DNA from 3 places in the Stenotrophomonas sp. YJH_SMC_8 genome. Region 2 is predicted to be linked to each of the others. Evidence: predicted binding sites of a transcription regulator. Region 2 holds the regulator's gene; each other region holds the start of a gene.
What was found. Region 2 encodes FliA, which starts transcription of late flagellar genes. Its sites were predicted from a motif close to TAAAGTTTNNCNNNCNNNGGCCGATAA; they were not measured.
Positions count from the first base shown of each region.

Region 1 (9,778 bases), on a different contig from region 2:
CGGCGAGGCCGGCCGGCAGACGGCCCTGCAGCTGCACGGTGGCCGGGCCGAGGCTCTCGCTGGTGACGCTGCGCCAGCCCAGCAGCCACGGGTGCTCCTGCAGGCCCTGCGCGAAACGGGCCGGGTCACCGGCGAAGGCGGGCGCGCTGCGCAGTGCGGTGGCGCCCAGGGCCAGGCAGGCGCTGCTGCTGAGCAGGGTATGGAGAAAGCGGCGACGGTCCATGATGGCCTCGGGTCTGGATGCAGGAATCAGCGCAGGGTGATGTCGATGGCAGCGCCGGCAGCCGGCACGTCGACGCGCGCCTCGTCGAAGGTCGGCTTGCGCATCACCTGCGGGTTGTTGCTGAAGCCATAGCCTTCCACCGGCATGCCGACCAGGTTGGTGTCGAGCTTGCCGTTGCCGTTCTCGTCGTGGGTGAGCAGTACGGCATAACTGCCGGCCGGCAGGTTCTTGAATGTGAAGTGGGCGCTGTCGCCGCTGGGCGTCGCCTGCTGCGCCTGCACCGGCTTGGCCTTGCCGTCCCAGGCGGCAGCGCTGTCGACCAGTGCAACGCGCAGCGTGCCGGTCTGCACGCGGACATCGTGTACGGTCACTGCCAGATCGGCGGCGTGGGCACCACTGGCCAGGGCCAGGGCAGTCAGGGCGGTGCTGAGCAGGGCGGTGCGGTTCATGGCGGTGGCTCCGGAGGTGGGTGGTGTGCTGCGGTGTGGAGCCAGTCTGCGCGGGGCGCGTTGGTGGGTTCAGGGCCAGTGGTCATCGATCCGACGTGCCAGAAGTCACTTTCTGCGTTGGACCCATTGCCGGTTGCTGCCGCGGCCGTCAGCATCAGGTCATGCCCAGCCTGTTCCGCCACCTGTTGCGTCCCCTCAGCCTCGCCGGCCTGGTCACCGTGCTGGTGGTGGGCCTGTCATTCGGCGTGCAGGGCGCCGGTGCCAGACTCAGCCAGGCGTCGCTTGGCGCGTTCCTGCTGCTGTTCGTGGTGCACGGATGGGCGGCAATGCCGACCCGCGTGCGTGCACTGGCTGCGGTGCTGCAGGCCGTGCTGGCGATCGCGCTGGTTGCCCTGCAGCCGCGCACCGGAACCGCGCCGGTACTGCTGGTGGTGCTGGTGGCGCAGCTGGCCGAGCACTGGCCACCGCGCTTCGTGCTGGGTGTTGCACTGCTGGCCAACCTCGCCATGTATCTCGTGCTGCGCCACGGTGGTTTCACCCAGCCGTTGCTGGTGGTGCTGCTGTATGGCGGCTTCCAGGCATTTGCCGCACTGACCGCACACTACGCGCGCAGCACTGCGTCGGCCCGCGATGACCTGGCCCGCGTCAATGCCGATCTTCTGGCGACACGTGCACTGCTGGCCGACAGTGCACGCGATGCCGAGCGCCTGCGCCTGGCCCGCGAACTGCACGATGTGGCCGGGCACAAGCTCACCGCGATGCGCTTGAACCTGCGCGCCCTTGCGGCCGACCCTGTGCTGGCCGGGCGCGACGGACTGGTGCTGGCCGAGCAGCTGTCCGGCGAGTTGCTGGCCGACATCCGCCAGGTGGTGCAATCGATGCGCGATGATCGCGGCCTCGATCTGGCTACTGCGCTGCACGCGCTGGCCGCGCCGTTCCCGCGCCCGAAGCTGCAGCTGCAGATCGGCGAGAGCGTGCGCGTGGCTGACCCGCTGATGGCAGAGACTGTGCTGCGCCTGGTACAGGAAGCGCTGACCAATGCCGCCCGGCATGGCAACGCAGACACCGTATGGCTGACGATCAACGAAGAGGATTCCCGGTTGCGTATCGACATCCGTGATGACGGCCAGCGCGCCGAGCGTATCCGCGAGGGCAACGGCATCGCCGGCATGCGTGAGCGCCTGGCCGCAGTGCGCGGCCAGCTGGAACTGGCCCGCACCGCACAGGGTGGCATGCACCTGACCGCGTGGGTGCCGGCATGAGCGGCGGCGCGATCCGTGTTGCCCTTGCCGACGACCAGGCGCTGGTCCGTGCCGGCCTGCGCGCGCTGTTGCAGGGGCTGGGCGTGGAGGTGGTGCTGGAGGCCGAAGACGGCCAGGCGCTGCTGGATGCGCTGGCCACCCAGCCGGTGGACGTGGTGCTCAGTGACATCCGCATGCCCGGGATGGACGGCATCGAAGCGCTGCGCCAGCTGCGTGCACGCGGTGACGCCACCCCGCTGCTGCTGCTGACCACCTTCGATGAAAGTGATCTGCTGCTGCGTGCCACCGAGGCAGGAGCGCAGGGATTCCTGCTCAAGGACGCAGCACCGGCCGACCTGCGCGAGGCGATCGAGCGCGTTGCCACCGGTGAGGCCCTGCTGCTGCCGGTCAGCACCGAGCCGGTACGCGCCCGCTACCGCTTCCATGATGAAGCGCCGCCCACCGATACCTTCGGTGAGCGCGAAGTAGCGATCCTGCGCCTGCTGGCTGGTGGCTACAGCAACAAGGAGATCGCGCGCAGCCTGTTCCTGGCGGAGGGCACGGTGAAGAACTATGTCTCGGCCATCCTCGACAAGCTCGGCACCCGCGACCGCACCCGCGCGGTGCTGAAGGCGATTACCCTGCGCATCATCTGAGTTGCCGGCACCAGGAAAAAGCATGAACCCGATCCTGCACGTTGAGATCCCCGCCAGTGACCTGGCCCGTGCCATCGCGTTCTACCAGCAATGGCTGCGGGTGGACGTGGATGCGCCGATCCTGCTGCATGACTGCCAGATGGCGTACCTGCCGTTTTCGGATGACGCGGAGGGTGCCAGCATGGCGCTGGTGCAAGGTGCGGACTACCGGCCCTCCGAGCAGGGCGCGCGCATCTACATCGGCGTGGATGACCTGGATGCCAGCCTCGCGCGTGCGCTGCAGGCAGGTGCCGAACTGCGCTTCGGCCCGGCCGATGCCGGCAATTGGCGAGTGGCCGAGATCCGCGACAGTGAAGGCAACCGCATCGCGCTGCAGGCGCGCGCGCTTCTGTAGAGTCGAGCCATGCTCGACTGCTGTTGATTGCGCCGCCAATGCGTCAGCCGAGCATGGGCTCGGCTCTACAAGGTCGCGGTACGCGAGCGCTGCAGCCATTCATTGATGGCTGGGTCCAGTCGCGGGTCGTCCGGCAGTTGCATGCCGAAACGCTGCTGCAGCACCTCGCGCACATCGCCGACATCGTGCAGCGGGCGCTTGTCCGGCGCCTGCCCGGGGCGGTACTCGGTGTAGTTGCCGCTGCCGATGGTGCGGCGCCAGTCGGGCCCGGTCAGCGACGCGCGCAGCTGGCCCGGAAAGCTGGAATCGGGGTGGGTGCACACGTACCAGTTGCCCACCACGTTGTCGATCGGTGCAGGTGCCTGCAGATCGAAGCGGTACATCGCCCGCCAGCCGTCGCTAGATTCGGCTGACAGCACGAAGTCGCCCTGCTCGGGCAGGCGCTGCAGCAGATAGCGCTCGTGCGGCGTGGCCTGCGGCTGCGCCTCGTGCAGGCGCAGCGGCACGGTCGGGGTCAGGCTGCCGAAACCGGCATCCACCAGCCAATCATCGCCGTCCACATGCACGCGCAGCAGCAGGTGGGTCCGTGCAGTCAGCTCGCCGTCCTGTGCGGCCAGCAGTACACGCGCACTCAGCGGCTGCGCATCGAAGCCCAGTGCCTGCAGCAGGGCCAGCAGGCCGCCATTGAGTTCGAAGCAGTAGCCACCCCGGCGCTCGTCGAGCAGCTTGCGCTGCACGCTGTCCAGGTCGATCGGCACCGCGTCGCGCAGCAGGCAGCTGAGCGTCTCGAATGGCAGCAGCGCGTTGTGGCGCTGCTGCAGCAGGGTCAGTCCGGCCAGCGTCAGCGGTGGCGGTGCATCCAGCTGCAGGCGTTGCAGGTAGCGGGGGACATCGAGCGTCGTCATGGCGGCACCGGTCGGGGGAGGGAGGTCCACTGTGCTCCCCCAACCGGGGTTGAGGTCAAGCGCGGCGGCGATGTCATCCCCCCGTCGCCTGTGCCCGGTACAAAGGCCGCGTCCGTCAGCGATCGGCGTGGGCGAACGAAAAAATTCCTAAAGTTGTGTCAGATCCGGCCGATACAGGTGCGTCCTTCCGCCTGGAGTCTGTCATGTCGGCCGTTGTCCCCCACCTCAGGTCCCTGCGCGCGCGCCTTGGCACGTTGCGCTCGGCGTCCCCCGGCCTGCTGCGCTGGCTGCAGCCGCATCGGCTCAGCGTGGCCAACAAGCTCAAGGCGACCCTGTGGGTCTGTGGGCTTGGCCTGGTCGCGATCGCTGCCGTCTACGCCTGGACCGGCCACGCCAGCGCACAGGCTGCACGCAGCCAGGCCAGCTACCAGCGCGGCAGCGATCTGGCTGCGAGCCTGGCCACGCGGGTGGCCGAAGCGCGCCGCCTGCAGACCCAGTATGCACGCAGTTTCGATGATGCCGACCGCAACCAGTTGCTGGTGACCCAGAAAGCCCTGCAGGCCGATCTGCAGGCGCTGCGTGCGATGCCGATGGATGCCAGCCGGCGCAAGGCCCTGCAGGCGCTGACCGAGGCCGCTGACGCGTTCTCGCAGGGTGTGGTGGCGCTGTTCGAACGTGTCGATGAAATGGGTCGCGGCGACGCTGGCCTTGCCGCGCAGCTGCAGCAGGCGGCCGATGCCCTGCAGACCCAGGTGGACGCCCAGCAGCGGCCGTCGCTGGCGCTGTCCCTGCAGAAGATGCGCCGTCAGGAGGCGCTGTTGCTGCTCGATGGTGATTCCACGCACGCCGATCGTGCGAGCGAAGAAAAACTGCCATTCGATCTGGCGCTGGCCGGTCTGCCTGCCGATGTGCAGGACGCCCTGCGCAGCGGAATGGAGGGCTACCAGGTCGCGTTGCTGGGCTACACCGCCGCGCGTGTCGGGCTGGATGTGGAGGCACAGTCACTGCTGGAAACCGCCGCTGGCGTGGCACCGGCGCTGGCCGCATTCCAGCAGGCACAGGTCGCGGCGCTGGCCAGTGCACAGGCACGCCAGCAAGCCGGCGCACGCGCCATGAGCGTGCTGTTCGCACTCACGCTGCTGCTGGTTGCCGGTGTATTGATCACCAGCCTGGTGCTGGTCCTGCGCGCGGTGCGCCAGCCGATCCAGGACACCCTGCGTTTCGCCAGCGACATCGCTGACGACCGCCTGGACACCACCCTGCGCGTCTACAACGCCAACGACGAGATCGGCCAGCTGGCCCAGCGCCTGGTCGACATGCAGCAGCGCCTGCGCGCGCGCATCGAGACCGAGCGGGCGGTGGCGCGCGGCAACACCCGCGTGCGCCAGGCATTGGACAGCGCGCAGACCGGCCTGATGGTGATCGATGCGGAAGGGCAGGTTGCCTACGCCAACCCGGCACTGCTGCTGCAGCTCGAGCGCCAGGTCGAAGAGCTGGTGGGCAGCGACGCGGTGCGCCTGCATCCAGCGCTGGGCAGCCTGGCCAGCGTGCGCCAGCGCGAGGAGCGCGAGATCGGCCATGCAGGGGTGCGCTACCAGCTGATTGCCAACGCCATCATCGACGAAGGCCAGTTCCTTGGCGTAGCGGTGGAATGGCGCAGCCGTGCGCTGGAAACCCTGTTGGAAACCGAAGTGGCCGCGCTGGTCGACGCCGCCGCTCACGGTGACCTGCACGGGCGCATCGCGCTGGAGGGCAAGCAGGGCTTCGTGCGCACGCTGTCGACCAGCATCAATCGCCTGCTGGCGACCTTTGAAACCAATCTCGGCGACCTGCAGGCACTGCTTGCCGCGCTCGCCCGCGGTGACCTCAGCGTGCGCATGGAGGGTGAACTGCAGGGGGTGTTCGCGCGCATGCGCGACGATGCCAATGCCACCGTCGCTCAGCTCGGCCGCATCGTCACCCGCATCCAGCACGCCACCTCCAGCCTCGATACCGGTGTTGGCGAGATCGTTGCCGGCCATCACGACCTCTCGCAGCGCACCGAACAACAAGCGGCCAACCTGGAAGAAACGGCCGCATCGATGCATGAGCTGACCGACACCGTTGGCCGCAATGCAGATGCCGCAGGGCGTGCCGACGCGCTGGTCAAGGGTGCCGCAGCGGTGGCGCAGCGCGGCGGCGAGGCGGTCGGCCAGGTGGTGGCGACCATGCAGGGCATCAGCGAGGCATCACGCCGGATCGGCGATATCACCCAGCTGATTGATGGCATCGCGTTCCAGACCAACATCCTTGCGCTCAACGCGGCCGTGGAGGCGGCACGTGCGGGCGAGCAGGGCCGCAGCTTTGCCGTGGTGGCGGCAGAAGTACGCCTGCTGGCCCAGCGCAGTGCCGAGGCGGCGAAGCAGATCAAGGGATTGATCGAGGATTCGGTGGCGCGGGTCGGGCAAGGCAACCAGCAGGCCGAGCAGGCGGGCACCACCATGGGCGAGATCGTTGGCAGCGTGCAGCAGCTGGCCGAGCTGCTGGCCGGTATCCGCAGTGCATCGCAGGACCAGCATGCCGGCATCGCGCAGGTGAACCAGACCATCGTGCAGATGGAAGCCAGCACCCAGCGCAACGCCAGCCTGGTGGAAGAAGCCGGTGCCTCCACCGCGCAGATGCAGGCGCAGGTACACGCGCTGGCCGAAGCGGTGGGCGCGTTCCGGCTGCAGCCGGAACAGCGGGCGGCACGCGCGGCGGCCTAGGCGGCGCTGTTCTGTGGCCCGGCGGGGAATCAGCCGAGTGCAGGCTCGGCTCTACATCATCGGGCCCGGGAAACACTGTAGGGCCGAGCCCATGCTCGGCTCACGCCAATGCGCGGTGGCAGGAATCAATACACGTCGCGACGGTAGCGCCCGCTCTCCAGCAGTGTTTCCACCGCCTCATCACCGAGCGCTTCACGCAGCACCTGGTCCACGCCTTCGGCCATGCCCTGCAGCGAACCGCACACGTGGATGACGGCACCACGCTGCATCCAGTCGCGCAGGGCATCGGCCGCCACGCGCAGGCGATCCTGTACATAGCCGCCGTCGCCATCGCGCGAGAACGCCAGGTCCACCCGCGCAAGATGACCGTTGGCCTGCCAGGCCTCGATCTCGTCGGCGAACAGGAAATCGTGCGCACGCTGGCGTTCACCAAACAGCAGCCAGTGCCCGTGTTCTCCCGCATGGGCGGCTTCGCGCAGCAGGCTGCGCAGGCCGGCGATGCCGGTGCCGTTGCCGATCAATACCATGGGTGCACCGGTCACTCGATGGAAACCCGGATTGCGGTGCACGCGGGAGGCGATGCTGGCGCCTATCGGCGCATGCACTGACAGCCAGCCCGAGCCCAGGCCGGTACGTCCGGCTTCGTCATGGACCAGCCGTACCACCAGCTCGACCGCACCGTCATCCGTACAGGACGCGATGGAGTACTCCCGCCCCGGCAGCAGTGACAGCCCTGCCAGCCACAGGCACGCATCCTGCACCGCCAGCGCAGCATCGGCATCGGGCAGCTCGCGCTCGCTGGCCAGCGCCAGCAGCGTGCGCGGCTGGCCGTCGATCAGCAGCGGCTGCAGGGGATCCAGCCCATGTGCCTTCAGTACCGCACCGGCGTGCCGTGCGTTGTGGCGGGGCGCGATATGCAGGATGTCGCCCGCCCGCCACTGCACCTCGGCCGGTGCAGCAAGACGGATGCGCCAGATCGCACCGCCGATGCTGCCTGGATTGAGGCGGTCGCGGCCGAGCAGGCGCCACTCGTGCATCTGCGTGGCGGCCGGCAGCACGCTGTCATCGGTGGCGATGCCGGTCAGCGCGCCCAGCTGTTGCTGCCACTGGCGCAGCGCCGGTACCGCAGCGGCATCGACATCGATGCGCCCGAACAGCGCACGTGCACCGTTGCCCAGCAGCCAGCCATCGAATTGGCGGCCAAAGCCGCAGTAGTGCGGGTACTGGCGGTCACCCAGGGCGAGCAGGCCGAACTGCAGGCCCGACAGATCGGGCGCTTTTGCCAGCAGCCGTCGCGCAGCGCCCCGCGCCGCATCCGGAGGTTCGCCATCGCCAAAGGTGCTCAGCACGAACAAGGCCTGCGCAGTGCGCGCGAGCTGCGTGGCATCGACCCGGGCCAATGGCAGTACCTGCACAGCATGGCCAGCGGCCTGCAGCTGCGCGGCAGCACGCCAGGCCAGCTGTTCGCCCAGCCCGCTCTGGCTGGCATGCACGACCAGCCAAGGTGCGCGGCCATCATCGGCGGCGGCAACCGGAAGCGACTGGCGCAGCCCGCGCGCGGCGCGCTGGCTGCGGCGACGGTCCAGGTACAGCATCCAGCCGGTGATGAAGAACAGGCTCATGCCCAGGCTGCTGAGCATCACCACCACGCGCCCGGGCATGCCGAAGTAGCTGCCCGAGTGCAACGCGAACACGCTGGTGGCCAGCTGGCCGCCGGTGCCCTGGCGCGCGTAGGGGCGCGAATCGAGGATTGTCCCGCTGGCCGGATCCAGTTGCAGCAGATCATGTGCACGATCATGGTGGCCGCCGCGCTGAGACGGATCACCGGCCATCACCCGCACGTTGAGTACCTGGCCGGGCTTTTCCGGCAGGCGCAGGTCGATGAAACCGGTGCGCACGCCGGGCAACGCATACAAGGTGGTTTCCACGCGGCGCAGGTCCAGCGTCGTGTCGGTGGCGACCTTGTGCTTGGCCGCCGGCGCGACGCCCAGCAGGGTGTTGGCGGCGCTGCGGTACCAGTCGAACGACCACCACAGGCCGGTCAGCGCACTCATCAGGTAGATCAACAGCACCCAGGTGCCAACCACCGAGTGAAGGCTCCACAGGAACCCGCGGCCGCTGCGCTTCCACTCCACCGCCAACCAGCTGCGCCAGTGCCACCAGCGCCGCGGCCAGCGCAGATAGAGGCCGGACAGGGTGAAGAACAGCAGGGCGATGGCACAGCTGCCGGTGATCCATTTGCCGCGCTCGCCCGCAGCGAGGTGGCGATGCAGGTCTTCGACGAAATCGAAGAAGGCCTGCCCGCGCAGCGCGCTGAAGCGTTCGCCGCTGTACGGGTCGAAGTACACCCAGTGCTCTTTGCCGCCGGCGAACCGTGCAACTGACGGTCGTTGTCCGGTGGCATCGATGCGCAGGCGTTGCAGTGGTCGCTCGCTGCCGGCCTGCAGCAGCGGCACCAGTTCAGTGAGCGCCAGCGGATGCTGGCCTTCGGAGTGGTGTTCGGCGATTTCGGCGAAGCCGGGGTTGGCGGCACGCAGCAGTTCGTCCTCGAAGGACAGCACGGCGCCGCTGAGGCCCATCACGGCCAGGACGGCACCGGCAGTGATGCCCAGCAGCCAGTGCAGTTGGAACAGGACGTTCTTGAACATCGAAGGAGGAGGGCCCGGAAGGCTGCCGCCCGCATCCTGCGCAACAGCAAATGAGAATTAGTCGCGGAATTCTCCGGGGCGCCCTGCCTGAGGTCAAGCAGGGGGTATCGGCCGGGCGGCGCCCGGCACCCGCTTCAGGCCAGGGCAACAGCCACAGCAACAGCGTGCATTCCGTGGGATGGCAGGGTGGGTCCGGTGGCGGGGGACGCCGTAAACCCGTCCTTGGGGGCTTGGCCGCGGCATCCATGCCGCGGACACCCCCGCCACCGGACCCACCCCGCCTTCGACAGATCTCCGCGATCTGTAGATCCACGCTATGCGTGGATGCTCTTCGTTCAATTGTCGGAATATTCGATTTCGATGGAGATCCATCCACGCATGGCGTGGATCTACCGTGTCGACCAAGGTCGACATCCACCAACAGCCATCGGAATCTGTAAGAGGTGGGGCGGTGTCGGAGTGCGGGGTGTCAGCCGCATGGATGCGGCTGCCAAGCTTACCGGGACGTACTTGCAGCG
Region 1 is NZ_JCAFUL010000004.1:270,121-279,898, reverse strand. Features, by position in the region: gene AC5P88_RS06960 (carotenoid oxygenase family protein) at 1-223, opposite strand, end outside; gene AC5P88_RS06955 (DUF2141 domain-containing protein) at 250-672, opposite strand; gene AC5P88_RS06950 (sensor histidine kinase) at 834-1,934, shown strand; gene AC5P88_RS06945 (response regulator transcription factor) at 1,931-2,569, shown strand; gene AC5P88_RS06940 (VOC family protein) at 2,592-2,963, shown strand; gene AC5P88_RS06935 (arylamine N-acetyltransferase family protein) at 3,029-3,868, opposite strand; gene AC5P88_RS06930 (methyl-accepting chemotaxis protein) at 4,072-6,612, shown strand; gene AC5P88_RS06925 (PepSY domain-containing protein) at 6,738-9,260, opposite strand.
Region 1: AC5P88_RS06930 (methyl-accepting chemotaxis protein) is a predicted target of FliA. The motif match lies at 4,017-4,043, and genes of this name have one in related genera.

Region 2 (9,778 bases):
GCGGTGGCCCTGAAGTACGAAGGCGGGGCCATGAACGCCCCCACCGTGGTCGCCCTGGGCGTGGACGAGACTGCCCTCCGCATCCGTGAGGTGGCCGACGGCAACAAGGTTGCGATTGTCTCTGCCCCGCCTTTGGCACGCGCCTTGTATCGGGAAGGCCAACTCGGAAAGGAAATCCCCGTGAGACTGTATTCGGCCGTCGCCCAGGTCCTGTCCTACGTCTACCAGCTGCGCGCCTGGCGCACTGGCCCGATGCCGGACGCCCCGCACATCCAGGTGGATGAATTCGGCAAGGGAGGCCGCCCGTGAGCGCCCAGCCCTCCACCGGATTCAACACCCGCCGCGCCCTGGAAATGATCCGCCAGGGTCTTGGCGCACCGCTGATCGTGCTGGCCCTGCTGGCCATGGTCGTGGTGCCGCTCGCCGCGCCGGTGCTCGATGCCCTGTTCACCTTCAACATCGCCATCTCGCTGATGGTGCTGCTGGCGGTGGTCTACGTGAAGCGCCCGCTGGATTTCACGATCTTCCCGATCGTGCTGCTGATCACCACCATGCTGCGGCTGGCGCTGAACGTGGCGTCCACCCGCGTGATCCTGCTCAACGGGCAGAACGGCCACGACGCCGCGGGCAAGGTCATCGCCGCCTTCGGCGAATTCGTGATCGGCGGCAACTACGCGGTCGGCATCGTGGTCTTCGCGATCCTCACCATCATCAACTTCGTGGTCATCACCAAGGGCGCAGGCCGCGTCTCCGAAGTGACCGCGCGCTTCATCCTGGACGCGATGCCCGGCAAGCAGATGGCGATCGACGCCGACCTCAACGCCGGTTTGCTGACGCGTGAAGAAGCCAAGCTGCGCCGCGAGGAAGTCCGCGAGGAAGCCGACTTCTACGGCGCGATGGATGGTGCCAGCAAGTTCATCCGCGGCGACGCCATCGCCGGCATCCTGATCCTGTTCATCAACATGCTCGGCGGCCTGGCCGTGGGCGTGCTGCAGCATGGCATGCCGTTCGGCGACGCCGCCGCCACCTACACCCTGCTCTCCATCGGTGACGGCCTGGTGGCGCAGCTGCCGGCGCTGCTGGTGTCCAGCGCGGTCGCGATGCTGGTCACCCGCGCCTCGCGTTCGCAGGACATGGCCCAGGCCATGACCGGCCAGGTGTTCGGCCAGTACCGTGCGCTGGCGATCACTGCCGGCATCATCGGCGTGGTCGGCCTGGTGCCGGGCATGCCCAACGTCGCTTTCCTGACGCTGTCCGCGATCCTCGGCTTCATCGCCTGGAAGGTCTACCGCAAGGGGAAGACCGCCGCCACCGATCCGGCAGCGGGAGGCAATGACGCCGCTGCGCTCAATGCACTGGGCCGCCCGGCCGCACCGGCACCGACCGCCGAACTGAGCTGGGACGAGCTGCGCCCGGTCGATCCGCTGGGCCTGGAGGTCGGCTACCGGCTGATCCCGCTTGTGGACAGCAACCAGGGCGGTGAACTGATGGCGCGCATCAAGGGCGTGCGCCGCAAGCTGACCCAGGATGTCGGCTTCCTGATTCCCTCGGTGCACATCCGCGACAACCTGGAGCTGCCGGCCAACGGCTACCGCGTGCTGGTGCATGGCGTGCCGGTGGCCACCGCAGAAATCCATCCGGACCGCGAACTGGCGCTGGACCCCGGCAGTGCCCTCGGCGCACTGGAAGGCATCGCCGGCAAGGACCCCGCGTTCGGCCTGGATGCCACCTGGATCCAGCCGCACCAGCGTGCCCAGGCCGAAACGCTGGGCTACACCGTGGTCGACCCGGCCACCGTGGTCGCCACCCACCTCTCGCACCTGATCCGCGAGCACGCGCCGGAACTGCTCGGCCACGAGGAAGTGCAGCACCTGCTGGCCAACCTGGCCAAGAGCGCGCCCAAGCTCGTCGAAGATCTGACGCCAAAGGCGCTGCCGCTGTCGGCGGTGGTGCGCGTGCTGCAGAACCTGCTGGTGGAGCGCATTCCGATCCGCCAGCTGCGCAAGATCGCCGAGGCACTGGTCGAACACGCGCCCAGCAGCCAGGACCCGGCCGTGCTGACCGCTGCCGTGCGCACCGCGCTGGGCCGCTTCATCGTGCAGGAGATCGCCGGAATGTCGGCGGAGCTTCCGGTGTTCACCCTCAACCCGCAATTGGAACGTGTCTTGCAGGAGTCCACGCAGGGCAACGGCGCCGCGCTGGAACCCGGACTCGCAGAGCGACTGCACCAGAGCCTGGCCGAATGTGTCAGCAAGCAGGAAGCGCGAAACGAGCCGGCGGTCGTGCTGGTACCGGGCCCGGTGCGCGCCGCGCTGGCGCGCCTGGTCCGCCACAGCGTTCCGTCGCTGTCGGTCCTGGCCTACAGCGAGGTGCCGGAGGACAAGCGCCTGAAGCTGGTCGGAACGATCAGCTGACGCCGCCCTCGGATGCGCCAGAAAACAGACACCACTTTCGAACCAACGCAACAGACAGATACCAAGGGGAACCCGCACCGTGCAGACCACCGACCACCCGAGTTCTCCGACCGCCACCCCGCCGTCTTCGTCCCGTGACCACAGCATGAAAATCAAACGATTCGTCGCCGCCGACATGCGCTCGGCCATGAACCTGGTGCGCAAGGAACATGGTCCTGACGCCGTGATCCTGTCCAACCGCCGGATCGAGGAAGGCATCGAGATCGTCGCCGCGGCCAACTACGATGAGAGCGCCGTGCAGCGCGCACTGGAAGCCTCGCGTCGTGACGTCGCCCCTCCGCCGGCACCCAAGCCGCGCACCGCCGCAGACGCGGTGATCGCCGCGGTGACCCGCCGCCGCAGCGCTGCCCCGGCGCCGGAGCCGGTGGCCGCCACCACCTCGGCCGTGGCCGCCCTCGCCCGTGCGGCCGTTGGTGCCACCGGCCGCACCCTGGACAGCGCCGACGAGATCGTGCCGACCCGCGGCAGCACCGGCTTCGCAGCCACTCTGGCGCGCGCCGCCGTCAACGAACCGGCGCTGCCGGAACAGATCTTCGCTCCGTTCGCTGAAGCCATCGTCGCACCGGCACCGGCCGTCAGCGCGCCAGCCAACCGTGCCCGCTTCCAGATCGACCCGCCGCACGACATGCATCACGAAAGCGTGGCGCCGGCGCTGCAGCCGCCGCCGCTGCCGACCACGGCCGTCGCCGAACCGCAGCCGGCCGTCGCCGCCAGCGAACCGGCGTTGGCCGATGCCAGCGTCGAAACCGCGCCGGAGCCCACCCTCGCCCCGGCCCCGGTGCTGACCGTGGTTGCCCAGGACGACGCCGAGATCCGCCAGCTGCGCCAGGAAGTGGCCGGCATGCGCCAGGTGATCGAGCGCGAGATGAACCGCTTCACCGACGAACGCCTGCGCGGCTGCCCGGTGCGTGCCACCGCGCTGGATCTGATGGACGAGTACGGTTTCGACGCCGGGCTGGCCCGCGACGTGGCCATGCAGATCCCGCTGGAGACCGAAGCCCACCGTGGCCGCGGCCTGATGCTGGGGCTGATCTCGCGCAAGCTGCCGATCGCCCCGGTCGACCCGCTGGAAGAAGGCGGCGTGATCGCCCTGGTCGGCCCGACCGGCGCCGGCAAGACCACCACCATCGCCAAGCTGGCCTCGCGCTTCGCCGAGAAGCACGCGCCGCGTGACGTCGCCCTGGTGACCACCGACACCACCCGCATCGGCGCCCGCGAGCAGCTGTACGGCTACGGCCGCCAGCTCGGCATCGCCGTGCACGAGGCCAACAGCGGCACCGACCTGGACCAGCTGCTGGAACGCCTGAAGGACTACAAGCTGGTGCTGATCGATACCGCCGGGCTGGGCCCGCGCGACCGCGCACTGGCCGCCCAGCTGCAGTGGCTGCGCGCCGCCCGCCAGGTGCGCACCCTGCTGGTGCTGCCGGCCAACACCAGCTTCGGCGACATGGACGAGGTGGTCCGCCGCTTCAGCGCCGCCAACCTGCAGGGCTTGGTACTGAGCAAGCTGGACGAGACCGGCCGCTTCGGCAACGCCCTGTCGGTGGCCGTCGACCATGCCCTGCCGATCACCTGGGTGACCGATGGCCAGGATGTTCCGGACGACCTGCACCGGGCCAGTGCAGCCAATCTTGTACTTCGCCTTGAAGATTTGCGCCGAGCGGCCGATATGCCCTGCAACCCGGAGTTGAACCATGCCGTCGCGTGAGTACGCCAAGCTGACCAAGACCTTCCCGCTGTCGGCCACCCGCAGCGAGCCGCTCGGCCCTGTGCGCACCATTGCCGTGACCGGTGGCAAGGGCGGCGTGGGCAAGACGAATGTGTCCGCGAACCTGGCCGTGGCACTGGCCGGCATGGGCAAGCGCACGCTGCTGCTGGACGCCGACCTTGGCCTGGCCAACATCGACGTGATCCTGGGACTGAACCCTACATTTACGCTGGCCGACCTGGTCGCCGGCCGCTGCTCGCTGGAAGATGTCATCGTCGAAGGCCCGAACGGCGTGCTGGTGGTGCCGGCCGCATCCGGCCGCCGGCACATGGCCGAGCTGGCCCCGGCCGAGCACGTCGGCCTGGTCAACGTGTTCTCAGAGCTGGAACGCGAACTGGACATCATGGTGGTCGACACCGCCGCGGGCATCACCGACGGCGTGCTGACCTTCTGCCAGGCCGCGCAGGATACCGTGGTGGTGGTCTGTGACGAACCCGCCTCGATCACCGACGCCTACGCGCTGATCAAGGTGCTCTCGCGCGAACGCGGCGTGGACCGCATCCAGGTGGTGGCCAACATGGTGCGCGACCCCAACGAGGGCCGCGTGCTGTACGAGAAGCTGACCCGCGTCTGCGAGAAGTTCCTCGCCGATGTCTCGCTGAACTACCTGGGCTGCGTGCCGCAGGATGACTGGCTGCGCCTGTCGGTGCAGCGCCAGCAGCCGGTGGTGAAGGCCTATCCGTCCAGCCCGGCGGCGCTGGCGATCACCGAGATCGCGCGTCGCACCGCACGCTGGCAGGCGCCGACCGAACCGCGTGGCGGCGTCGAGTTCTTCCTCGAACGCATTCTCAAGCAGCGCGGGGTGGCCGCATGAAAGGTGCAGCCCAGTACCGGGAGGTCCAGCGCTCGGCGGCCAACGAGGTCATCGCCCAGCACTCGGACCTGGTGCGGCGCATCGCCCACCACCTGGCCGCGCGGTTGCCGGCCAGCGTTGAAGTGGACGACCTGATCCAGGCCGGCATGATGGGCCTGATCGAAGCCTCGCGCAGCTACGACGCCGACCAGGGCGCCTCGTTCGAGACCTATGCCTCGATCCGCATCCGCGGTTCGATGATCGACGAGATCCGCCGTGGCGACTGGGTGCCGCGCTCGGTGCACCGCCGTGCCCGCGATGCCGCTGCCACCATTCGCCGCCTGGAACAGAGCAGCGGCCGCGCCGCCAGCGCCACCGAAGTGGCCGCCGCGATGGAGATGCCGCTGCCCGAATACCTGCGGCTGATGGAAGACGCCGCACGTGGCCAGGTACTGAGCCTGGAATCGCGCATCGAGGACCAGGGCGAGCTGGACACCGTCGCCCAGGGCGGCCCAACCCCGCAGCAGGTGCTGGAGCGCGGCGAGTTCGGCCGCGAGCTGGGCAAGGCCATCGGCCACCTGCCCGAGCGTGAACAGCTGGTGCTCTCGCTCTATTACGAGCAGGAACTGAACCTGAAGGAGATCGGCGCGGTGCTCGGCGTGAGCGAGTCGCGGGTCTGCCAGATCCACGGCCAGGCGGTGCTGCGCCTGCGTGGCCGGCTCAAGATTTTCGAGGCGGCGGACGCCGGCCTGGAAGAATGAACATGCCCGAGGCGGCTGCCCCCGGCCGCCCGGAATGAACAACAAAGGAACTCTGCTTTGAACAAGAACATGCGCATCCTGATCGTCGACGACTTCTCGACCATGCGTCGAATCGTCAAGAACCTGCTGGGCGATCTAGGCTTCACCAACACCGCCGAAGCCGAGGACGGGCATGCCGCGTTGTCGCTGCTGCAGAGCCAGCCGTTCGATTTCGTGGTCACCGACTGGAACATGCCGGTGATGACCGGCATCGAGCTGCTGAAGGCGATCCGCGCCGATGCCAAGCTGAAGACCCTGCCGGTGCTGATGGTCACCGCCGAGGCCAAGCGCGAGCAGATCATCGAAGCCGCCCAGAACGGCGTGAACGGCTACATCATCAAGCCATTCACCGCGCAGACGCTGGAAGAGAAGCTCGGCAAGATCTTCGAACGCCTGGCGGCCAGCGCCTGATGGATACCACGGTCGACAAGAACGCCCTCGCCCTGCGCCTGCAGGAAGCCCTGGACGCACTGGAGTCCGGTGACGAAGCCGCCTGGCGGCAACGCATCGACGGACTGGTCGCGCTGCGTACGCAGCCGATGATGAGCGGCCTCTCGCGGCTGGCCCGCGAGCTGGGACAGGCACTGGGTGAACTGCCGACCGTGCCCAGCGAGGCCGGTGAGCTGGACGACGCCTGCGCACGCCTTGACCACGTGGTTGCGATGACCGAACAGGCCACGCACCGCACCCTGGACCTGGCCGAGGAATGCCGCAGCCTGACCGAACAGCTGCGCGCCGAAGGCCTGCAGCCGGGCCAGGACGCGCAGCTCGAGCGCATCCGCCACAACCTGACCGAGATCGCCCTGACCCAGAGCTACCAGGACCTGACCGGGCAGATCATCCGTCGCGTGGTCGGCATCGTCCGCCGCGTGCACGAGGGCTTTGGCGCACTCGGCCTGCCGCCGGAACAGCATCGCACCGATCCGGAACTGGCCGGGCCGGCACTGAAGGGACTGGACCGCCACGCGGTCTCGCAGAACGACGCCGACGACCTGTTGTCGGATCTGGGGCTGTAAGCATGAGCGCGGTATCCGACGACATCACTGCCGATTTCATCATCGAGGCCCAGGAAATCCTGGATCGCCTGGGCGAACAGCTGGTGTCGCTGGAGCAGGCACCGCAGGACACCGAGCAACTCAACGCGGTGTTCCGCGGCTACCACACGCTCAAGGGCGGCGCCGGCTTCCTTGGCGTCACCGCCATGGTCGAGCTGTGCCACGCCGCTGAAGAAGCACTGGGCATCGCGCGTGCCGGGCAGGCGGTACTGCAGGCCCACCACTTCGACGCCGCCCAGCAATCGCTGGACTACCTGCAGTCGATGCTGGACGCCGTGTCCTCCGGTACCGAGCCAGGCTATGCGCCGCCGGACCTGATCGCGCAGTTCGACATGAACGGTGGCACTGCCGCGCCGGCCGCTGCGGCCGCGCCTGCGGCAGGCGGCAGCGATCTGATCACCGACGACGAATTCGAGGCCCTGCTCGACCAGCTGCACGGCGGCAACGCGCCGACCGCGGTCGCGCCGGCGAAGAAGGCCGACGATGGCCTGATCAGCGAAGACGAGTTCGAAGCCCTGCTGGACCAGCTGCACGGCGGCGCTGCGCCAGGCGCCAAGCCTGCTGCCGCCGTCGCGGCGGCACCCGCCGCAGCACCGCGCCCGGCCCCCGTCCCGGCGCCCGCAGCCAAGCCGGCAGCCAAGCCGATGGCCGAGGCCGAGCACACCGTGCGCGTGGACACCAAGCGCCTGGATGCGATCGTCAACCTGATCGGCGAACTGGTGCTGTCACGCAACCGCCTGAAGACCCTGCGTGCACGCCTGCGCGACGAGGAGCTGGACCGCGCCGTATCGACGCTGGACATCGCCACTGCCCGCCTGCAGTCGGCGGTGATGCGTACCCGCATGCAGCCGGTGGGCAAGGTGTTCTCGCGCTTCCCAAAGGTCGCCCGCGACGTCGCCCGCTCGCTGAAGAAGGAAGTGGACCTCGAGCTGGTCGGCGCCGAGACCGAGCTCGACCGCAACCTGGTCGAAGCGCTGGCCGACCCGCTGGTGCACCTGGTCCGCAACGCCATCGACCACGGCGTGGAAATGCCCGAGCTGCGTGAAGCGCAGGGCAAGCCGCGGATGGGCCATGTGCGCCTGTCGGCGCAACAGGAAGGTGACTACGTCAGCATCGAGGTGCAGGACGATGGCGCCGGCATCGACCCGGAAAAGCTGCGTGCCAAGGCGCGCGAAAAGGGCCTGATCGATCCGGAAGCCGCCGCTCGCCTGAGCAGCGAGGAATGCCTGCACCTGGTGTTCCTGCCCGGCTTCTCGACCAAGCAGCAGGTCACCGATATTTCCGGCCGCGGCGTCGGCATGGACGTGGTGCAGTCGCGCATCCGCGAACTGAGCGGCCAGATCCAGATCCAGTCGGAACTGGGGCGTGGCAGCCGCTTCCTGATCCGCGTGCCGCTCACCCTGGCGATCCTGCCGACCCTGCTGGTGCAGGCCGGCGAGGACGTCTACGCGCTACCGCTGGCGCGTGTGATGGAAGTGCTGCACGCACCGCGCACGTCGCTGGGCTGGTTCGATGGCCGCGCCGTGCTCGACCGCCGCTCGCACACCCTGCCGCTGGTCGACCTGCGCCAGTGGCTGGATGTGACGCCCGCCGCGTCGACCCTGCTGACCATCGTGGTGCTGCAGGCCGGTGAAGCGCGCTTCGGACTGGTCGTGGACCAGGTGCGCGGGCGCGAGGAAGTGGTCATCAAGCCACTGCCGAAAGCGCTGCGCGGCCTGCGCGGTTATGCCGGTGCAACCTTGATCGGCGATGGTCGCATGGCACTGATCCTGGACGTGGACGGCATCCGCTGAACCCCGCCGGGCATGACCCGGCGACCCGAAAACTGTGACTACCGTCTGTACGCGTTCTCCCGGTGTCTCAAGTCCCATTCATACAAGCCGATACCGGAACCATGGATAGACTCAGCCTCATTGGACTCTTTCTCGCCCTGGCCTCGCTGGTCGGTGGCAGCATCCTCAAGGGCGCCGGCCTGGCATCGCTGTGGTCGCCTGCGGCGTTCGTGATCGTCATCGTCGGCACCGTTGCCGCGATCCTGCTGCACACCTCGCCGGCGGTGTTCAAGCATGCGTTCAAGATCGTGCGCTGGGTCGTGCGCCCGCCGCACAGCGATCGCCGCGAACTGATCCAGCAGATCGTCGAGTGGAGCAACATCGCCCGTCGCCAGGGCCTGCTGGGCCTGGAATCGCAGGTGGAAGCGCAGCAGGACCCGTTCCTGCGCAAGGGCCTACAGCTACTGGTGGACGGCGTCGAGCCCGAATCGATGCGGCACATGCTGGAAATCGAACTGGGCAGCCAGGAACACCAGGACCAGGCCGGTGCCAAGGTATTCGAGGCGATGGGCATCTACGCGCCCACGCTGGGCATCATCGGCGCCGTGCTCGGCCTGATCGCGGTGATGAAGAACCTGGCCGACCCGAGCAAGCTGGGCCACGGCATCGCTGCCGCGTTCACCGCCACCATCTACGGCATCGCCTCGGCCAACCTGCTGTTCCTGCCGATCGCCGCCAAGCTCAAGAGTGTGATCTCGCACAACACGCGCGACCGCGAAATGGTCATCGAAGGCCTGATCTCGATCGCCCAGGGCGAGAACCCGCGCAACATCGAAACCAACCTCTCCGGCTTCCTGCACTGACATGGCCCGCCGCAAGCACCACGAAGAGCACGCCAACCATGAAGCATGGGCGATCCCCTATGCCGACCTGATGACGCTGCTGCTCGCCTTCTTCGTGGTCATGTACGCGATCTCTTCGGTCAACGAGGGCAAGTACCGGATCATGGCCGACGCGCTCACCGATGCCTTTGGTGGTGCGCCGCGCACGATCAACCCGGTGCAGGTCGGCAACAAGCAGGTGCAGGGCGGCGGCTGGGACAGCCCGTCGGTGATC
Region 2 is NZ_JCAFUL010000025.1:26,103-35,880, forward strand. Features, by position in the region: gene flhB (flagellar biosynthesis protein FlhB) at 1-309, shown strand, start outside; gene flhA (flagellar biosynthesis protein FlhA) at 354-2,414, shown strand; gene flhF (flagellar biosynthesis GTPase FlhF) at 2,560-4,182, shown strand; gene AC5P88_RS19735 (MinD/ParA family ATP-binding protein) at 4,169-5,056, shown strand; gene AC5P88_RS19740 (RNA polymerase sigma factor FliA) at 5,053-5,796, shown strand; gene cheY (chemotaxis response regulator CheY) at 5,854-6,246, shown strand; gene AC5P88_RS19750 (protein phosphatase CheZ) at 6,246-6,851, shown strand; gene AC5P88_RS19755 (chemotaxis protein CheA) at 6,854-8,683, shown strand; gene AC5P88_RS19760 (flagellar motor protein) at 8,785-9,525, shown strand; gene motD (flagellar motor protein MotD) at 9,527-9,778, shown strand, end outside.

Region 3 (9,778 bases), on a different contig from region 2:
CAGGGTACCCAGTACGCGGCTGCGGCCGGACTCATCGACACCACTGGCGGCACGCAGGTGCACCATCAGGGCGCGGCCGTCCATCGACAGCAGGGGCAGCAGTACGTCCACCTGCACCGGATCACCCGAGCAGAGGTCGGCCAGCAGCTGTTCGGTCTGCGTGGCGGTGGCGGGGTCGGCGGGGACCAGGAGCTCGTCGAAGCGGTGCCAGCGGCGGGCTTCCGGAGGCCGGCGGCCAAGCAGGCGGTAGACCTGGTTGGAGTAGCGGCCCATGCCGGTGGATGGATCCAGCTCCCAGGCGCCGATGCGCGCCAGCTCGTGCGCTTCCTCGACCCGGGCCAGCGCCTGGTCGCGGCGCAGCTGGGCCAGGTCTTCCGCGGTGCGGTCGATGGCGATCAGCAACCGGGCATTGTGGCCGTCATAGCTGATGGCGTTGGAGCGCAGTTCCATCTGCCGCAGCGAGCCGTCGCGCAGCTGCAGCTGGGTCCGCAGGATGCACAGCTCCTCGGGTGCCTCGCGGATCGCCTCCAGCTTGGTCTGCAGCGCCTGGTCCTGGCCGGGTGGCCACAGCGAGTCGATGGTCTGCTCCAGCAGTTCATCACGCTCCCAGCCGAATGCGCTGCAGGCCGCCGGATTCGCGTCGAGGATCGCCAGCGTATCCAGGTCGTAGACCAGGATCGGGCCGGGGTTGCCCTCGAACATCTGCCGCAGGCGCAGCTCCGACGCCTGCTGGCGCGCATGGGTGTGCAGCACATGCTCGGCCAGCGGCCGCAGCAGCAGGTACAGCAGGCCGGCACTGGCCAGTGCGAAGAACGAGCCCTTCACGCTCTGCCACATCGCCGCCTGCTGCGGATCCGGCACCAGCGCCTGCACGGCACTGTCGGAGGCGATCATCCAGGCCAATGCCATCACCAGGTAGCTCAGCACGACCCGCCGCCGGTCGCGGCTCAGCGCCTGCGCCATCCGCGGGTCGGGAACAGGGGCGATGCCGGTCGGTTCTGCAGGCATGGACGGGCTGGATGAAAGGGGCGCCGGCCATCTTACCGCGCGGGTGTGCCCTGACCACTCAATTATCCGCCGCAGGCGCCGTTAACCACTGCGTGCCCCGCTGACGGGCGTGTCATCCGGAGCAAGATCGCGTGGACCAAGGGATCATCGCCAGCCTGCTGCAGCACCCGCTTGCGTCGGCGCTGGTCATCGTCGACCGCACGGGCCGCCCGCTGGCGGCCAATCCGGCTGCGCGCGAGCATGGCCTGCCGGCCACCGTGGCCGCCTATGCGCCGATGCTGGAGGATCTGCGCCTGATGGCGGCCGATGGCGGCATCGTGGCCTGCACGCTGCCGGGTGGCCCGCACGGGCACTACGACGGCCACCTGCGCGCCGTGCATGATGGCGCCGGCAATCTGCTGGCCTTCACACTGAGCATTCCCGAACCGGTGCCGCTCGGCGGCGGTGGGCGCTGGGAGCTGGCGCTGGACAGTGCCGGTCACAGCCTGTGGGACTGGGACATTCCCAGCGACCGTGTGGTGCGGACTCCCGCACTGGGCGATGAAACCGCCACCGAGATACTGGCGCGCGTGCACAGCGAGGACATCGCCCAGGTACGGGTCGCACTGGACGAGCATCTGCGTGGGCTGAGCGAGCAGTACAGCGCACAGTTCCGTTTCCGCCAGGCCGATGGCCAGTGGCGCTGGGTGCTGGACCGGGGCCGCGTGGTCGCGCGCACCGCCGATGGCCAACCGTTGCGCATGGTCGGCACCCATACCGATATCGAACAGCAGAAGCAGCTGGAAGGGCTGCTTCAGGAACAGCAGCTGCACCTGAGCGAGGCCCAGCGCATCGCCAGCATGGGCAGCTGGTCGTTCGATCCCAACAGTGGTCACTTCTGGTGGTCGCCGGAGCTGCGTTCGCTGCTGGCGCTGGAGCAGGGCGCCGTGCCCGGCCAGCGCCGCTGGCTGAAGCAGCTGCACCCACGTTCACGTGGTGCACTGCGTGCAGCCTGGCGACGGTTGTGGCGCGATGGCCGCGCCGCCAATCTCGAGCTGGAACTGACCCGCGGCCATGAACCGTCGCAGCACCTGCGGCTGTGGATGCAGCCGCTGCTGGACATGGACGGGCAGCCCAAGCGGTTGCTCGGACAGGTGCAGAACATCACCGAGCAGCACCAGACCGATGCGCTTATCCGCTGGCGTACCGAGCTGCTCAACCGCGTCTCCGCGCTGGGCCGCATTGGCGGCTGCGAGATCGAGGTGCAGACCCGGCACATGCAGTGGACCGAGGAGTGCTATCGCATCCACGGCCTGCGCAAGGAACCGATCACCCTCGACCAGGCGCTGGCGTTGTACACCGAGGACTCTCGCAACGCCTTTGAAGCGGCGTTGGGGCGCATCGCCGATGGCGGGCTGCCCGAGCAGCTGGACCTGTGCTTCTACCGCCAGTCCGGCCTGCGCGTCTGGGTGCAGGTGCTGATCGAACTGGACCGTCGTGATGGGCTGCCGCCGCGCTTCGTGGTGCTGTTCCGTGACATCACCCGCGAGCGCGAGGCCAACGAGCGTATCGAGCTGCTGGCGCATTACGATCTGCTCACTGGCCTGCCCAATCGCGTGCTGCTCGGCGAACAGACCGCCGAAGCCATCGAAGAGGCGCGCGACCGCGGGACATCGCTGGCGATGCTGTTCATCGATCTGGATGGCTTCAAGACCATCAACGACAGTTTCGGTCACGCCACCGGCGACGCCCTGCTGAAGGCGGCCGCTACCCGGCTGCACCAGAACCTGCGCAACAACGATCTGTTCGGCCGCTTCAGTGGCGATGAATTCATCGTGGTGCTGCGCGACCTGGCCGAACCGGAGGATGCGGGCCATGTGGCACGTAAACTGATTGCTTCGTTGGCCGAACCGCTGCGCCGGGGCGAAACCACCTTGAAGGTGGGCGCCAGTGTCGGCATCGCGATGCTGGGTGATGCGCAGACCGACTTCGATTCCCTGCTGCGTGCCGCCGATGCGGCGATGTACGCGGCCAAGGAAGCCGGCCGCAATACCTACCAGTACTACAGCCAGGACGCGCTGGCGCGCATCCAGCGCAAGCTTGAGCTCGAGCACGCTCTGCACGGCGCCATTGAGCGCGAAGAGTTCAGCCTGGCCTACCAGCCGCTGCTGCATGCCCATCATGGCGAGCCGCCGGCGATCGAGGCGCTGCTGCGCTGGCACCGGCCCGGGATCGGCTACTGCAGCCCGGCCGAGTTCATCCCCATCGCAGAGAAGTGCGGCGAGATCGTACGGATCGGCGACTGGGTACTGAATGAGGCCTGCCGCCAGGCCACCGCCTGGGACCGTGCGGGTCTGCGCTTCGACCGCATCGCGGTGAATGTCTCCGCGGTACAGCTGCGTGACCGCGGCTTTGCCGAGCGCGTGATCGAGATCTGCCACGCCCATGGCTGGCCGCCGCAACGACTGGAGCTGGAACTGACCGAGTCGGCATTGATCCGTGACACCGACATCCTGCGGCATTGCTTCGACGTGCTGGAACGGCACGGCGTGCCGCTGGCGGTGGATGACTTCGGTACCGGCTTCTCCAACCTCAACTACCTCAACCGCTTCCCGGTGGGCCGCCTGAAGATCGACCGCAGTTTCGTGCAGGGCATGCTGCACGATTCGGGCACGGCCGAAGTAACCCAGGCGATCGTGCACCTGGGCCACGCGCTGGGCATGAAGGTGGTGGCCGAGGGCGTGGAAACGCACCAGGAAGAAGACATGCTGCGCCGCCAGGGCTGCGACGAGATCCAGGGCTACCTGTACTCGCGACCGCTCAGCCCGCGCGACCTGGCGCAGTGGTTGCGCCAGCCACAGCCGGTTTCGCTGCGCACCGATGCCAGTGGGGAAGTGGTGCTGGTGCGCTAGCTGGCGACCATCCACGCGTGGCGTGGATCTACCGCAACCCGCTCTGGTGGGTGCCGACCTTGGTCGGCACGAATGCCTGCGCTCGCGACCATCCACGCATGGCGTGGATCTACCGCCCTGGGTCAACGAATCGCTGCGGGAACTCCGACCGCACCCGCGCCCGCACTGCTTCGACAACCTCGGCATAGCGCTGCAGCTGGATGCGATAACCCATATAGAACACCAGCAGCATGCCCAGCATCGGCCATGCCATTGGGCGCACCAGGATGATGGGCAGCACCAGCACGGTCAGGGCCAGCGCGAACCAGCTGCATCGCCCGATCACACGCACCTCGCGGCGTCGCTTGTCGACCAGCAGCTGGCCGTGCATCAACGGAAAATAGCGGCCGCCATAGCCCGGTGCGAAGCTCTCACGGAACGCCACACTGCGGTCGGGCAGTACACGGAACACAAAGCTCAGCCACTTGTCGGTAGGAAGGTCGTACTCCAGTCCGATCAGCGACAGCTGTGTCAGTTCAGCCGGAGAGGCGGCGATGCGCTGGTTGAACAGGACGATGCCGGTGCGGAAGAAGAGCGGTGCCCAGAACAACAGAAGCAGCAGTTCCAACAGCATCAATGCGATTACGGCGATGGCCATCGGTCTTCCATGAGCGGGACCGGCGCATCATGCCACAGCGATTCAGCCCATCTTGTAGATTCACGCCATGCGTGGATGATGTGGCAGCGCGTGTTCCCGGACGCCATCCACGCATGGCGTGGATCTACCTCAGGGCTTCGCCATCCAGCCCCAGGTCCCACGCCAGCCCCAGCAGCTCCTCGTCCGCGCGGGACGGCGCCGGACGTGCATCGGCCAGCTGCTGCAGTTCGCGGATCTCTTCGCGGGCGACCTCTTCCAGCTGCTGCAGCTGCTCACGCACGCTCGCGTTGCGCGGGCGCTCGTTATCGGTGAGGGAGGGCAGGGCACGGATCAGGGTCATGGTGCGCGTACAGGATGCATCCAACGGCAGGGTACAGGCAAAGGCCCCGGGATGACCGGGGCCTTGCGGGCTGCCGGCAACGGCAGCGGACATCAGGATCAGAACAGCTCGACGGTGCCGGCGCCCATGCTCTGCTGGGCAACCGGCTTGTGCGGCGGGCGTTCCCACTCGCTACGCAGTTCGCGCAGGCGGCTGCCGGTGCGCTGCAGGGCGGTGGCGATCTCTTCGTCGAACACGCCGCCATTGCGGTGCAGCAGTTCCTGCAGGGCCACCGCCTCACGGTTGATCGCGGTCAGGCGGTCCAGGTGGGTGTGCACGCCGCCCAGCGCCTGGGTGGCGATGTCTTCGAACTGCAGGGCGCGCACGGCTTCGGCCACGCTGCCATCGATCGAACGGGCGCAGTCGGACACTTCGCGCATGCCGTCGCCCAGCGAGGCGTTGATCTGGGCCACGTTGTCGAGCATCGCCGCCGCTTCCTGGCGCGCTTCGCGGGAACGATCCATATCGCGCGAGGCCATGTGCGAGACCGTCTCGCGGACCTTGGCAATGGCGTCCTTGGAGCTGTGCGCCAGCTTGCGGATCTGCTCGTTGAACGTGGTCGAGCGCTCGGAGAGGTTGCGCACTTCGTCGGCGACCACCGCGAAGCCACGACCGGCTTCACCGGCACGCGCCGCTTCAATGGCAGCGTTCAGGGCCAGTAGGTTGGTCTGGTCGGCGATCGACTTGACGTCTTCCAGCAGCGCGAAGATGCCATCCAGGTGCTGCGCCATCTGGTCGATGTGCTGCACGGTGGTGCTGCTCTGGCCGCTGACCTGTTCCAGCGCTTCGACCAGCTGTTCCATGCGGTGGCTGGCGTGCTGGGCGAAACGGGCAACGTCGAGGCCGGCATTGCCTTCATCACCGGCGCGGTCGACGATGCGCGACAGGGCCTGGCTCTGCTGGCGCGACTTGCGGTTCATCGCATCGAAGCTGCCACCGAGGCTGGAGACGGCCTGGCGGATCAGGTCACGGGCGCGTTCCACTTCGCCGCGCGAACCGTCGATCTCGTTGCCGACGAAGTTGCGCAGTTCGGTCAGCAGCTGGTCCTGCTCACGCAGGACACGGGCATGTTCCGGGGAACGGTGCGCCTGGGCGCGGGTGGTCCACCACGCAAAGCCGAGCCAGCTCAGCGTCATCGTGGTCAGGATCGCCCAGCGCAGGGCGGCCGGCCATTCGAAACCGATGGCGAAGGGGAGCAGCAGGGTCAGAGCCAGGGGGGCGGCCAGACGGATGAAAATGCGTGAGTACATGGACGTTCTCGGGAGGTGCACGGAGGATGTATCGGCCGTACCCCCTTTCTCTTTAACGTCGATGTGCCTTGAAGTGCATTCTGAATGCGCCGGTTTTCCGGCGCCTTGGCGACTTCAGGGCCAGGCAGCGACGGGGTCGGATCCCTTTCCATGGAAAAGGGCTCTGACCCCTCGGGCTCAGGCCAGCTGCCGGTCCACGGCCTCGATCATCGCCTTGCGGCTGAACAGGAAGTCCCAGTAGCTGCCGCCCAGCTGGCGCCACAGCACCGCCGAGCGCACCGCGGCCAGCAGCAGGGCCCGGATCTCGGCCACCACGCCGGCCTGGCCCAGGTAGTGCGGGTTGCCCTGCACCATCACCCGCGGCTTGAGGTGGCTGATGGTGTCCGCGTACAGGCCACCCAGGTTGGCCAGCACGTCCGGATGGCCGCTGTCGCCCAGCTCGGTGGCCTGGCGCTGGGCGCGCTCGATGCCCGAGGCGACCTTGTTCACGGTGGCGCCGTCCTGCACGAAGCGGCGCTCCAGCTGCAGCACCGACAGGGCCAGCTTGGGCAGGATCGGGTCCTGGCCCTGGCTGCGGAAGTAGTTGTGCAGCAGGCGCAGGCCAGCCTTCAGTGCATGACGGTCACCGAACACCTCCTGCGGCGAGGACGCATCGACACGGAACACGCTGTCCACGGCGGTGCGCACGGCGGCGGCGTCGGAATGGCCGGTATCGGCGATGCGGCGTACCTGCTGCAGGGCCTGGGCAATGCCGGCCAGGGCCAGGACGCGGTCGTCGACAGTGAAACTCATGCAGCGATTACCTCAAAAGGGGAAGGGGTGGTGCGCAGGCGCTGTTCCAGCGGCGCATCGGTGGCGGCGATCACCGCGCCACCCAGGCACACCTCACCGTCATACAGCACCAGTGATTGACCGGGGGTAACGGCGCGCTGCGGGCGCGCGAAGGTGACCAGCAGGCTGCCATCGTCCAGCACCTCGACCGTACACGGCTCGTCGGGCTGGCGGTAGCGGGTCTGGGCGGTGCATTCGAAGCGCCGCGCCGGCGGCGAGCCGGCAATCCAGTGCGCGGTTTCCGAACGCAGGCGGTCGGACAGCATCCACTTGCTGTCGCGGTCCTGGTCCACATACAGCACGTTGCTGGCCACATCCTTGCCGACCACGTACCACGGCGCGGCCGGGCGGCCGCGCACGCCGCCGATGTTCAGCCCCTCGCGCTGGCCGAGGGTGAAATAGAACACGCCCGGATGTTCGGCGATGACGCTGCCGTCGGCCGGGTCGAGGATCTGGCCGGGCTTGGCCGGCAGGTAGCGGCCGAGGAACTCGCGGAAGTCGCGCTCGCCGATGAAACAGATGCCGGTGGAGTCCTTCTTGGCGTGGGTCGGCAGGCTGACATCGCGCGCGATCCGTCGCAGGTCGGTCTTTTCCAGGTCGCCGATCGGGAACAGGGTCGCCGACAGCTGTTCCTGGCCCAGCTGGTGCAGGAAGTAGCTCTGGTCCTTGGAGCGGTCGGCGCCGCGCAGCAGCAGCCACTGGTGGCCGCGCTGGGCCACTCGCGCGTAATGGCCGGTGGCGATGCGCTCGGCGCCCAGCTCGCGGGCGGCATCCAGGAAATGCTTGAACTTCACTTCGCGGTTGCACAGCACGTCCGGGTTCGGCGTGCGGCCGGCGGCGTACTCGGCCAGGAAGTGTTCGAACACGCCCTGCCAGTACTCGCTGGAGAAATCGCGGAAGTGGAAGGGAATGCCGAGCAGGCCGCACACCGCCACCGCATCGCGGCGGTCGTCCTCGGCGCGGCAGTCGCCGCTGCCATCGTCGGCCCAGTTCTGCATGAACAGCCCGGCCACGGCCTCACCCTGCTGTACCAGGCGCCAGGCGGCGACCGAGGAGTCGACACCACCAGAGACGCCCACCATCACGCGCGGAGTGCTCATGCGACCTCCCGGACCAGCGAAAGCGGGTGGCGCTGGCCACCCAGGTAATCGGCCACCACCTGCCAGACCAGCGGGCTGCGCTGGCGTTCGCGGGCGGCCCGCAGCTCGGCCGGGGTCAGCCACAGTGCGCGATCAATGCCGGTGTCCAACGGCTGCGCCGGGTCATGCGAGACCGGGCGCGCCGCATAGCAGAAACGCAGGAAGGTCGTGCCGTCGCCGGCGGTCCACTGGTAGCAGCCGATGAAATGGGTCAGCTGCACCGTCCAGCCGGTTTCCTCGCGGGTCTCGCGCAGGGCTGCCTCGGCCAGGCTTTCGCCAGGCTCGAGGTGGCCGGCCGGCTGGTTGAGCACCTGCCGGCCATCAATGGTCTCTTCAACCAGCAGCACGCGGCCGCCGTCGACCACCACGGTGGCGACGGTGGCGTGCGGTGCCCAGCGCGGGTCCGGCGTGGCGTTCAACTCAGAACTCGTCCTTCTTGGTCAGTTCCAGCTCCATGGCGTCGGCGGTGCGGATGGCCGCATCGATGGCGTCGCTGAGCTGGTCGGCGGTGGCATCGGCGTCGATCTTGACCACGAACATGGCGGTGGTGTCCTGCTTTACCCAGCCGCCCATCTTGGCATCCTGCGAATCTTCCAGCAGGCGGTTGGCCACGGCCACCGGGAACTGCTTGGTCTTGGCGCTGTAAGCGGGCGACCAGATCTCACGGATGTTGTGGGTGCCGAAATCCTCCACCGACGAACGCACATAGACCATCTGGGTGCGGTCACCCTCGACGTCGAAGACCATGCGGTAGTCGCCATCCTCATCGACTTCGTAGGTGTAGCCCAGCTTGTCCAGGTGGCGGGCCACGGCCTTGTCGGCGTCTGCTGCAGCGGCGGAGCCGGATGCAGCCAGGGCGATCAGCAGGGTGGAGAGAAGGGTCCTTTTCATGAAGATCCTGTGAAACATTACTGAGAGAGGGTGCAATTGTGACGGCGGGCGTGCGTGCCGTCCAATCTGCGGCGGGCCGACGCAGGCTCGCCCGAGCCTCTATAATGGCCCGATGCCCCATGAGTCTTCCCCCGATTCCCAGCACGAGCACGGCGTCGCCGTAGAGGCCGCGCGCCCGGAAGTGGCGCCGCCGCCGTTCTACCAGGTGATGCTGCTCAACGACGACTACACCCCGATGGATTTCGTGGTGGACGTCCTGCAGCAGTTCTTCAGCATGGACCTGGACAAGGCCACGCAGGTGATGCTGCACGTCCATACCCGCGGCCGTGGCGTGTGCGGTGTGTTCACCCGCGAGGTGGCCGAGACCAAGGTTGCCCAGGTCAACGAGTACTCGCGGATGAACCAGCACCCGCTGCTGTGCACGATGGAAAAGGCCTGACCGGCTGCCGGTTCTCGTCCGGGTACACCGATTCCGGAAGATTGTAGAGCCGAGCCCACGCTCGGCTGCTGCTCACCCAGGCATCCAGATCTCTGCCAACGGCAGCCGAGCGCAGGCTCGGCTCTACAGCTGGGTCACGCTTCCGCCAGTGCCTCCAGCGCCATTTGCGCTACCGTCTCATCGATGTCGGCCGGGTCGCCGTCATCCCGGAACCAGACCGCCGACAATCCCGTGCTGGCCGCGATCCAGCGCAGCAGGCGCGTTCGATCCAGCTCCGCCAGCGCACTGACCTGTTCAAGACGAGCCACAAACC
Region 3 is NZ_JCAFUL010000009.1:197,837-207,614, reverse strand. Features, by position in the region: gene AC5P88_RS13515 (sensor histidine kinase) at 1-1,008, opposite strand, end outside; gene AC5P88_RS13510 (bifunctional diguanylate cyclase/phosphodiesterase) at 1,140-3,899, shown strand; gene AC5P88_RS13505 (hypothetical protein) at 4,009-4,536, opposite strand; gene AC5P88_RS13500 (hypothetical protein) at 4,661-4,876, opposite strand; gene AC5P88_RS13495 (methyl-accepting chemotaxis protein) at 4,975-6,165, opposite strand; gene hflD (high frequency lysogenization protein HflD) at 6,343-6,957, opposite strand; gene mnmA (tRNA 2-thiouridine(34) synthase MnmA) at 6,954-8,096, opposite strand; gene AC5P88_RS13480 (NUDIX hydrolase) at 8,093-8,554, opposite strand; gene AC5P88_RS13475 (hypothetical protein) at 8,556-9,026, opposite strand; gene clpS (ATP-dependent Clp protease adapter ClpS) at 9,139-9,465, shown strand; gene AC5P88_RS13465 (APH(6) family putative aminoglycoside O-phosphotransferase) at 9,600-9,778, opposite strand, start outside.
Region 3: AC5P88_RS13495 (methyl-accepting chemotaxis protein) is a predicted target of FliA. The motif match lies at 6,194-6,220, and genes of this name have one in related genera.